3 regions of the Ureibacillus endophyticus genome follow, and region 1 is predicted to be linked to each of the others. Evidence: a T-box and tRNA genes for the amino acid it is inferred to sense, from the RefSeq annotation. Region 1 holds a T-box; the other regions hold tRNA genes.
The links. The T-box of region 1 lies ahead of trpS (tryptophan--tRNA ligase). A T-box ahead of a tRNA ligase gene usually reads a tRNA of that ligase, here a tRNA-Trp.
Positions count from the first base shown of each region.

Region 1 (3,180 bases):
AACACCGTCTTCTTCATCAAAAGAGTCAAAAATAGATTCATCTATATTATGTTGGGCAGCTTCACGATGCTCCTCGAAGCTTGAAAGCAAGGAGTTGGATTCACTATCACCATTAATATTTGCACGAGTAACAATGACTTCAAGTCCATGTTCAGAAGCATTTACATGAATCCAAATTGGACCATCTAAATCAAAATAATCTTCTGTATTGATTTCTCCAATCATATCCCAAAAAAGTTCTTCACCTTTTGCTCTGTTATACCATATTTCTTCACGGCTATATCCGCGATCTTCAATATCACGATAAGTAATAAAAAGTTTTATCGTGTTTTCATTTACGCGTTCGATGTCCATTAGACTTCAACTCCCTTCACAGTCATTCGTTGAAAAACAAGGAAAGCGTTCTTAGTATGTTTTGATTGGCAAGAATTAATCTTGCAATTCAAAAGTGTTTACGCCAACACTTTAGGTGAACAACATTATTTAGAATAAAAGCATTCTTTATTTATATACTTATGTTTTATTCTATAACTCTATTGTATGATTACCTAATAAAAATGAAAAGAAAAAAACATCGGACAAACAAAATTATTTGAATATTGAAATTGTAGTTGACTACACTATTGAAATCAAGTGAAAAATTTTTAAGATTAGTTATTATATGTTGGATTGCTTCTTTATTATTCACTGGTCATTCATCATACCGAACTTTTCAAAAAAACACATCATGATTAGCGCTAATTAATGACTTTAAACAAAAATAAAAACCGATAAAACCCAAGTAAAATAGATTTTATCGATTGCTTTTAAACAAATTCGGGTTTAGTTAACCATTTTTTGCGCTTCTAACAATTGGAATGCACGAACTTTTCTAGGCAAGAAGCGGCGAATTTCATCTTCATTGTAACCAACTTGAAGGCGCTTTTCATCTAAAATAATTGGACGACGTAATAATCCAGGATGTTCTTGGATTAATTCGTACAATTGTTGCAATGGTAAGCTTTCAACATCTACATTTAACTTTTGGAAAATTTTCGAACGTGTAGAAATAATCTCATCTGTACCATCTTCTGTCATGCGTAAAATTTCTTTTATTTCACCGATTGTTAACGGTTCTGAAAAAATATTTCGTTCTCTATAAGGAATTTCATGTTCTTCTAACCAAGCTTTAGCTTTTCGACATGATGTGCAACTTGGTGATGTAAATAATGTTACGATCATTATGACACTTCCCTTCTTTTGGTCAATAATCTATTCTCAACTTTTTATTAGATTAGAATTAATTTAATTTAAAATAACGTCTTAATTATACAACATTCTATCGCATTTGAATACAACATATTTAATAAAATATTTGCTATGTTAAGGGATTTTGTTTTCATTTTTTCTCTTTTAGGAATATAATTTATATCCTTTTAATATAACAGGTTACTTTACCCTTCTTTTGTAAAATTTAAACATACAAGTATAGCTTTTTTTATTCTCAATTAGATAATAGTAATCGAGAAATAATCGCAAATTTCTGTAAATTTAACGCTTAATTCCTAGTGCACTTGCAAATGACTATTTAGCTGCTTACAAATGTAAAAGTTACTTTTAAATAACAATTATCTTAATCACGTTACAATGTTACCCAATCTCTTTCTTTTTCATTCAAAGGCAGTGAAATATTATTTGCAATTAATAAAGATTTTTTATATATTATTTAACAAATATGTATTGGCGAAAAATTATAAAAACAGTGACAAAGAGTAGTACATTTGTTCTTCCGTGTTTAGAGAATCTGTGGTTGGTGCAAACAGAAGACGGGGCAAATGGAATGGACTTTCGAGTTGGCTTTATGAACGGATGTAGTAGTAAAGCTCGTCTCCTTCACGTTACGAAGGCTAAGTGGTCTATATAATAGACAAGCTGGGTGGTACCGCGGATTCAACATCATTCGTCCCTATACGAACTTTTTCGTAAGGACGCATGATGTTTTTTATTTTGAATATAATAGGAGGATTTTTTAATGAAGACTATTTTTTCAGGGGTTCAACCAACTGGAGTTGTTACACTAGGAAATTACATTGGAGCTTTTATGCAATTTCCAGCGCTACAAGATGAGGGAAAAGCAATTTATTGTATCGTAGACCAACATGCAATTACAGTGCCTCAAGATCCAAAAGAATTACGTTCTAATATTCGAACATTAGCTGCTACATACTTAGCAACAGGTATTGACCCAAATAAGGCGATTTTATTTATTCAATCTGAGGTTCCTGCCCATGCACAGGCTGGTTGGATGTTACAATGTATCGCTTCCATTGGTGAATTAGAACGAATGACACAATTTAAAGATAAATCTGATGGGAAAGAGTCTGTTTCTGCTGGCTTATTAACTTATCCACCATTAATGGCTGCAGATATTCTTTTATATAATACGAATATTGTTCCTGTTGGAGACGACCAAAAACAACATATCGAATTAACACGTGACTTAGCTGAACGTTTTAATAAACGATATGGTAAGGTATTTGTGATTCCAGAAATTCAGCTGCCAAAAGCTGGTGCACGTATTAAATCATTACAAGAACCAACGAAAAAAATGAGTAAATCAGATCCAAATACGAAAGCAACAATTCGCTTCCTAGATACGCCAAAACAAATTGAAAAGAAAATTAAATCTGCAGTAACAGATTCAGAAGGTATTGTTGCTTTTGATGAAAAAAATAAACCAGGTGTTTCAAACCTTTTAACAATTGAATCTGCTGTTACAGGAATCGCTATTGATACTCTTGTTAAAAAGTATGAAGGGCTTGGCTACGGTGCCTTTAAAGAAGGTGTAGCAACAAGTCTAATCGAACATTTAACGCCTGTCCAAGAAAGATTTAATGAATTAATTGACTCTAGTGAATTGGATAAAATCTTAGATGAAGGTGCAGCAAAAGCAAACGAAATTGCATCAGCAACAGTTAAAAGAATGGAAAACGCGATGGGATTAGGTCGAAAATCAAGATAAACAAAACGATGATTGATCCGATTGCTAAATAGAGCTCATGGGTCCCAACTATAAATGCCCATACTGCTGACCATGAATACCCTAATGTTCGGTAATTTAAATATAAAAGTAGATTGCCTACGGATATTACACATATGCCATAACTAAATAAAAAAAGCATAAAACGAAACATGTCCAAC
Region 1 covers NZ_JAMYWW010000001.1:755,320-758,499, reverse strand. Annotated here, with positions in the region: gene mecA (adaptor protein MecA) at 1-354, opposite strand, end outside; gene spxA (transcriptional regulator SpxA) at 823-1,218, opposite strand; T-box leader at 1,733-1,950, shown strand; gene trpS (tryptophan--tRNA ligase) at 2,012-3,001, shown strand.

Region 2 (3,180 bases), 320 kb from region 1:
CTGTAACGTTGAGCTGTAATGGGGAGCTCTTTAAGAGCGAAGTACCTGATTTCACACTGCCAAGAAAAGCCTCTAGCGAGGCGGGAGGTGCCCGTACCGCAAACCGACACAGGTAGTCGAGGAGAGAATCCTAAGGTGTGCGAGAGAACTCTCGTTAAGGAACTCGGCAAAATGACCCCGTAACTTCGGGAGAAGGGGTGCTCTCGAAAGAGAGCCGCAGTGAATAGGCCCAGGCGACTGTTTAGCAAAAACACAGGTCTCTGCAAAACCGTAAGGTGACGTATAGGGGCTGACGCCTGCCCGGTGCTGGAAGGTTAAGAGGAGGGGTTAGCGTAAGCGAAGCTCTGAATTGAAGCCCCAGTAAACGGCGGCCGTAACTATAACGGTCCTAAGGTAGCGAAATTCCTTGTCGGGTAAGTTCCGACCCGCACGAAAGGCGTAACGATCTGGGCACTGTCTCAACGAGAGACTCGGTGAAATTATAGTACCTGTGAAGATGCAGGTTACCCGCGACAGGACGGAAAGACCCCGTGGAGCTTTACTGTAGCCTGATATTGAATTTTGGCACAACTTGTACAGGATAGGTAGGAGCCAGAGAACTCGGAGCGCCAGCTTCGAGGGAGGCGTCGGTGGGATACTACCCTGGTTGTGTTGAAATTCTAACCCGTACCCCTTATCGGGGTAGGAGACAGTGTCAGGTGGACAGTTTGACTGGGGCGGTCGCCTCCTAAAAGGTAACGGAGGCGCCCAAAGGTTCCCTCAGAATGGTTGGAAATCATTCGTAGAGTGTAAAGGCACAAGGGAGCTTGACTGCGAGACCTACAAGTCGAGCAGGGTCGAAAGACGGGCTTAGTGATCCGGTGGTTCCGCATGGAAGGGCCATCGCTCAACGGATAAAAGCTACCCCGGGGATAACAGGCTTATCTCCCCCAAGAGTCCACATCGACGGGGAGGTTTGGCACCTCGATGTCGGCTCATCGCATCCTGGGGCTGTAGTCGGTCCCAAGGGTTGGGCTGTTCGCCCATTAAAGCGGTACGCGAGCTGGGTTCAGAACGTCGTGAGACAGTTCGGTCCCTATCCGTCGTGGGCGTAGGAAATTTGAGAGGAGCTGTCCTTAGTACGAGAGGACCGGGATGGACATACCGCTGGTGTACCAGTTGTCTTGCCAAAGGCATCGCTGGGTAGCTATGTATGGACGGGATAAGTGCTGAAAGCATCTAAGCATGAAGCCCCCCTCAAGATGAGATTTCCCATTACGTAAGTAAGTAAGATCCCTCAAAGACGATGAGGTAGATAGGTTCGAGGTGGAAGTGTGGCGACACATGGAGCTGACGAATACTAATCGATCGAGGACTTAACCACTAACTTGAATGGTCGTTAGTCAATGTCTTTATCCAGTTTTGAGAGTACAAGCTCTCAAAAATGAAATAGGAACTTCGCCTAAGAGCGCAACATCCATGTTGCAACGGCGAAGCCAGTACATCCATGGACAAGTGAAGTGATGATGGCAAAGAGGTCACACCCGTTCCCATACCGAACACGGAAGTTAAGCTCTTTAGCGCCGATGGTAGTTGGGGGCTTCCCCCTGTGAGAGTAGGACGTCGCTTCGCTTGTTTCAAAAATGGAGGATTAGCTCAGCTGGGAGAGCACCTGCCTTACAAGCAGGGGGTCGGCGGTTCGAGCCCGTCATCCTCCACCATATATGCCGGTGTAGCTCAGTTGGTAGAGCAACTGACTTGTAATCAGTAGGTCGTGGGTTCGACTCCTATCGCCGGCATCCTTTCTGGAGGGGTAGCGAAGTGGCTAAACGCGGCGGACTGTAAATCCGCTCCTTCGGGTTCGGCGGTTCGAATCCGTCCCCCTCCACCATCTACTTTAAAGTAGGGGCATAGTTCAACGGTAGAATAGAGGTCTCCAAAACCTTTGGTGTGGGTTCGATTCCTACTGCCCCTGCCAATATCTGTTTGAACTTATTACACGATGGCGATTGTGGCGAAGTGGTTAACGCATCGGATTGTGGTTCCGACATTCGTGGGTTCGATTCCCATCAGTCGCCCCATTAAATTAAATTAAATTAAATAATTTTAAAATATTGGGGTATAGCCAAGCGGTAAGGCAACGGATTTTGATTCCGTCATGCCTAGGTTCGAATCCTAGTACCCCAGCCATTTAGCGCCCGTAGCTCAATTGGATAGAGCGTCTGACTACGGATCAGAAGGTTGTGGGTTCGACTCCTGCCGGGCGCGCCAAATATATTATTTTGGGGCCTTAGCTCAGCTGGGAGAGCGCCTGCCTTGCACGCAGGAGGTCAGCGGTTCGATCCCGCTAGGCTCCACCAATAAAAAAATTAAATAATATTATCGCGGGGTGGAGCACGAACGAATCAACTTCGTAGCGATGCTTCAGCGTAACGATTTCGCAAACATCTTGAATTCACTAAACGAAATCGTGACGGTTCAAATGAAAACTATATGCGTAATACAATATTTTAATTTTAGAATATAATATTTCCGCGGGGTGGAGCAGTTCGGTAGCTCGTCGGGCTCATAACCCGAAGGTCACAGGTTCAAATCCTGTCCCCGCAACCAAATGGTCCCGTGGTGTAGCGGTTAACATGCCTGCCTGTCACGCAGGAGATCGCCGGTTCGATCCCGGTCGGGACCGCCATTATTGCGGGTGTAGTTTAATGGTAAAACCTCAGCCTTCCAAGCTGATGTCGTGAGTTCGATTCTCATCACCCGCTCCAATTGGGGCCTATAGCTCAGCTGGTTAGAGCGCACGCCTGATAAGCGTGAGGTCGATGGTTCAAGTCCATTTAGGCCCACCATGTATTATTCCGAAGTAGCTCAGTGGTAGAGCAACCGGCTGTTAACCGGTTGGTCGTAGGTTCGAGTCCTACCTTCGGAGCCATGGCCCGTTGGTCAAGTGGTTAAGACACCGCCCTTTCACGGCGGTAACACGGGTTCGAATCCCGTACGGGTCATAAAATTTAATTCCCAGGAGGATTAGCTCAGCTGGGAGAGCACCTGCCTTACAAGCAGGGGGTCGGCGGTTCGAGCCCGTCATCCTCCACCATATTATGCCGGTGTAGCTCAGTTGGTAGAGCAACTGACTTGTAATCAGTAGGTCGTGGGTTCGACTCCTATCGCCGGCACCATTATTTAGAGCCATTAGCTCAG
Region 2 covers NZ_JAMYWW010000001.1:436,933-440,112, forward strand. Annotated here, with positions in the region: rRNA gene NKR20_RS02130 (23S ribosomal RNA) at 1-1,363, shown strand, start outside; rRNA gene rrf (5S ribosomal RNA) at 1,496-1,611, shown strand; tRNA gene NKR20_RS02140 (tRNA-Val) at 1,625-1,700, shown strand; tRNA gene NKR20_RS02145 (tRNA-Thr) at 1,706-1,778, shown strand; tRNA gene NKR20_RS02150 (tRNA-Tyr) at 1,787-1,870, shown strand; tRNA gene NKR20_RS02155 (tRNA-Trp) at 1,884-1,957, shown strand; tRNA gene NKR20_RS02160 (tRNA-His) at 1,985-2,060, shown strand; tRNA gene NKR20_RS02165 (tRNA-Gln) at 2,095-2,169, shown strand; tRNA gene NKR20_RS02170 (tRNA-Arg) at 2,174-2,250, shown strand; tRNA gene NKR20_RS02175 (tRNA-Ala) at 2,264-2,339, shown strand; tRNA gene NKR20_RS02180 (tRNA-Met) at 2,513-2,589, shown strand; tRNA gene NKR20_RS02185 (tRNA-Asp) at 2,593-2,668, shown strand; tRNA gene NKR20_RS02190 (tRNA-Gly) at 2,674-2,747, shown strand; tRNA gene NKR20_RS02195 (tRNA-Ile) at 2,752-2,828, shown strand; tRNA gene NKR20_RS02200 (tRNA-Asn) at 2,837-2,911, shown strand; tRNA gene NKR20_RS02205 (tRNA-Glu) at 2,913-2,984, shown strand; tRNA gene NKR20_RS02210 (tRNA-Val) at 3,001-3,076, shown strand; tRNA gene NKR20_RS02215 (tRNA-Thr) at 3,083-3,158, shown strand; tRNA gene NKR20_RS02220 (tRNA-Lys) at 3,166-3,180, shown strand, end outside.
Region 2: it encodes a tRNA-Trp, which carries the amino acid that the T-box ahead of trpS (tryptophan--tRNA ligase) is inferred to sense. The anticodon was not compared.

Region 3 (3,180 bases), 2.2 Mb from region 1:
TGTACCAGTTGTCTTGCCAAAGGCATCGCTGGGTAGCTATGTATGGACGGGATAAGTGCTGAAAGCATCTAAGCATGAAGCCCCCCTCAAGATGAGATTTCCCATTACGTAAGTAAGTAAGATCCCTCAAAGACGATGAGGTAGATAGGTTCGAGGTGGAAGTGTGGCGACACATGGAGCTGACGAATACTAATCGATCGAGGACTTAACCACTAACTTGAATGGTCGTTAGTCAATGTCTTTATCCAGTTTTGAGAGAATAAGTAAATTAATCCGAAAAAAGTATAAAAAGTACTTGATATATTTGTGGATTATGATATAATAATACTTGTCTTTCGATAATAGTTTAAATGCTGTTTGCAAGAAGATTATAAATTAAAATACAATTATTCCGAAGTAGCTCAGTGGTAGAGCAACCGGCTGTTAACCGGTTGGTCGTAGGTTCGAGTCCTACCTTCGGAGCCATCTTCTTGGAGAGTTGTCCGAGAGGCCGAAGGAGCACGATTGGAAATCGTGTAGGCGGGTAACACTGTCTCAAGGGTTCAAATCCCTTACTCTCCGCCATCTTAGACAGCCAGATAATCTGGCCCGTTGGTCAAGTGGTTAAGACACCGCCCTTTCACGGCGGTAACACGGGTTCGAATCCCGTACGGGTCACCATTTTATAAAATAGCCAGCATGGAGGATTAGCTCAGCTGGGAGAGCACCTGCCTTACAAGCAGGGGGTCGGCGGTTCGAGCCCGTCATCCTCCACCATATTTTAAACAAAATAGTATTATCGCGGGGTGGAGCAGTTCGGTAGCTCGTCGGGCTCATAACCCGAAGGTCACAGGTTCAAATCCTGTCCCCGCAACCAAGGTCCCGTGGTGTAGCGGTTAACATGCCTGCCTGTCACGCAGGAGATCGCCGGTTCGATCCCGGTCGGGACCGCCATAAAATGGGTCGATAGCTCAGTTGGTAGAGCATTTGACTGAAGCTCAAAGTGTCGGCGGTTCGATTCCGTCTCGACCCATCTTTATTAAAAATTATTTAAATGCCGGTGTAGCTCAGTTGGTAGAGCAACTGACTTGTAATCAGTAGGTCGTGGGTTCGACTCCTATCGCCGGCACCATACTATGGAGGGGTAGCGAAGTGGCTAAACGCGGCGGACTGTAAATCCGCTCCTTCGGGTTCGGCGGTTCGAATCCGTCCCCCTCCACCATTTAAAATAGGGGCATAGTTCAACGGTAGAATAGAGGTCTCCAAAACCTTTGGTGTGGGTTCGATTCCTACTGCCCCTGCCAATAACCAATTTCAACTAAAGTAATGGCGATTGTGGCGAAGTGGTTAACGCATCGGATTGTGGTTCCGACATTCGTGGGTTCGATTCCCATCAGTCGCCCCATATATCCTCAAAAATAATTAGTTGAAATAATATATAAAATTATGGCGATTGTGGCGAAGTGGTTAACGCACCGGATTGTGGTTCCGGCATTCGTGGGTTCGATTCCCATCAGTCGCCCCATTAAAACTAATGAAAACTTCATCAAATTTTTGGGGTATAGCCAAGCGGTAAGGCAACGGATTTTGATTCCGTCATGCCCAGGTTCGAATCCTGGTACCCCAGCCATTTTGCGGAAGTAGTTCAGCGGTAGAACACCACCTTGCCAAGGTGGGGGTCGCGGGTTCGAACCCCGTCTTCCGCTCCAATATTATAATGGCGGCTTAGCCAAGTGGTAAGGCACGGGTCTGCAACACCCTTACCACCGGTTCGAATCCGGTAGCCGCCTCCATTTTATTTATTAATCGGTTTATCCGATGTTTTTTTTATTATTTGACTTTGCCGGTGTGGCGGAATTGGCAGACGCGCACGACTCAAAATCGTGTTCCTTCTGGAGTGTCGGTTCGACCCCGACCACCGGTATCTTTAAATTAAACATTAAACTGACAAGAGTTCTAGCTCAATACTGAGTTAGAACTCTTTTTGGTTCTATATTAATTGTTGGGGTTTGCCTACAATTTATGAAAAACAAAATGCACAACATCACCTATTTTTCTATACTTGAGTTGACTAGAAACAAGCAGAAAAAGGTGAGTTGTGCATTATGAATTTTAACATGGAACTACCAGGATTAAAAGGTGTAAATATTGAAGAAATGGTTGAACAAGAAAATCGTGTACTAGTCTATATTTCCATGCCTATAAAAGAACATATTTGTCCAGCGTGTGGTGAAAAAACAAAGAAAATACATGATTATCGAATGCGAAAAATCGGCCACCTTTCCTTTTGGGGACGTTTAACTAAGTTGATGTATAAATGTCGTCGTTACCGCTGTCAATGTGGAAAGCGTTTTGCAGAAAAGGCTTCATTTGTCGAGCGATATCAACGTTATTCAAGAGAAGCGAATCAAGCGATGACGATTCAATCCGCGAAATCGAAAACATTTAAAGATGCGGCAATGATTCTCGGTACATCTATTTCAACCATCATAAGAAGATTTAAAAAACAAGCAAAAGCAGTATTACCAAAGGGTGTTCAATTACCAAAAGCAATTGCCATTGATGAATACAAGGGAGATACGGATGCAGGAAAATATCAATTAATTATAGCGAATGCGGAAACACATGAACCAATCGATGTTTTGCCTAATCGCAGACTTCAAACGATCAAAACTTATTTGCAAAAATATGGTCAAGAAGTGGAAATCGTTGTCATGGATATGAATGGAAGTTTTAAAGCAGCGGTTCAACAAGCATTGGGAAAACCAATCATTGTGGCGGACCGATTCCATTATTGTCGTTATATCCATTGGGCTTTAGATGAAGTCCGAAGAAAAGTTCAAAAAGAAATGCATGCCTATGATCGTAAGAAATCGAAGAAAATGCGATTTGTTTTACATAAGAATTCCGACAATCTATCAGAGGAAGAACGTTGGTATTTAAATCGATATCTAGCTTTATCATCAGAGTTAAAGCAGGCTTATGAATTAAAAGAAGCATTTAAACAGTGGTTTACAGAATCCAAAAGGAGAGAAAATATACAGGAGGTCAAAAGTGGATTAGAAGCATTTTACCGAAAGGTAGAAGAAGTAGGCATTCCAAGCTTTTTAAAAAGTATACAAACACTAAAAAACTGGCAGAATGAAATATTAAACAGTTTTGTATTTGGATATTCCAATGGCTTTTTAGAAGGAATTAACA
Region 3 covers NZ_JAMYWW010000001.1:2,955,113-2,958,292, reverse strand. Annotated here, with positions in the region: rRNA gene NKR20_RS14725 (23S ribosomal RNA) at 1-213, shown strand, start outside; tRNA gene NKR20_RS14720 (tRNA-Asn) at 391-465, shown strand; tRNA gene NKR20_RS14715 (tRNA-Ser) at 473-564, shown strand; tRNA gene NKR20_RS14710 (tRNA-Glu) at 586-660, shown strand; tRNA gene NKR20_RS14705 (tRNA-Val) at 681-756, shown strand; tRNA gene NKR20_RS14700 (tRNA-Met) at 780-856, shown strand; tRNA gene NKR20_RS14695 (tRNA-Asp) at 858-933, shown strand; tRNA gene NKR20_RS14690 (tRNA-Phe) at 940-1,012, shown strand; tRNA gene NKR20_RS14685 (tRNA-Thr) at 1,036-1,111, shown strand; tRNA gene NKR20_RS14680 (tRNA-Tyr) at 1,118-1,201, shown strand; tRNA gene NKR20_RS14675 (tRNA-Trp) at 1,210-1,283, shown strand; tRNA gene NKR20_RS14670 (tRNA-His) at 1,309-1,384, shown strand; tRNA gene NKR20_RS14665 (tRNA-His) at 1,429-1,504, shown strand; tRNA gene NKR20_RS14660 (tRNA-Gln) at 1,535-1,609, shown strand; tRNA gene NKR20_RS14655 (tRNA-Gly) at 1,614-1,688, shown strand; tRNA gene NKR20_RS14650 (tRNA-Cys) at 1,699-1,772, shown strand; tRNA gene NKR20_RS14645 (tRNA-Leu) at 1,822-1,903, shown strand; gene NKR20_RS14640 (ISL3 family transposase) at 2,085-3,180, shown strand, end outside.
Region 3: it encodes a tRNA-Trp, which carries the amino acid that the T-box ahead of trpS (tryptophan--tRNA ligase) is inferred to sense. The anticodon was not compared.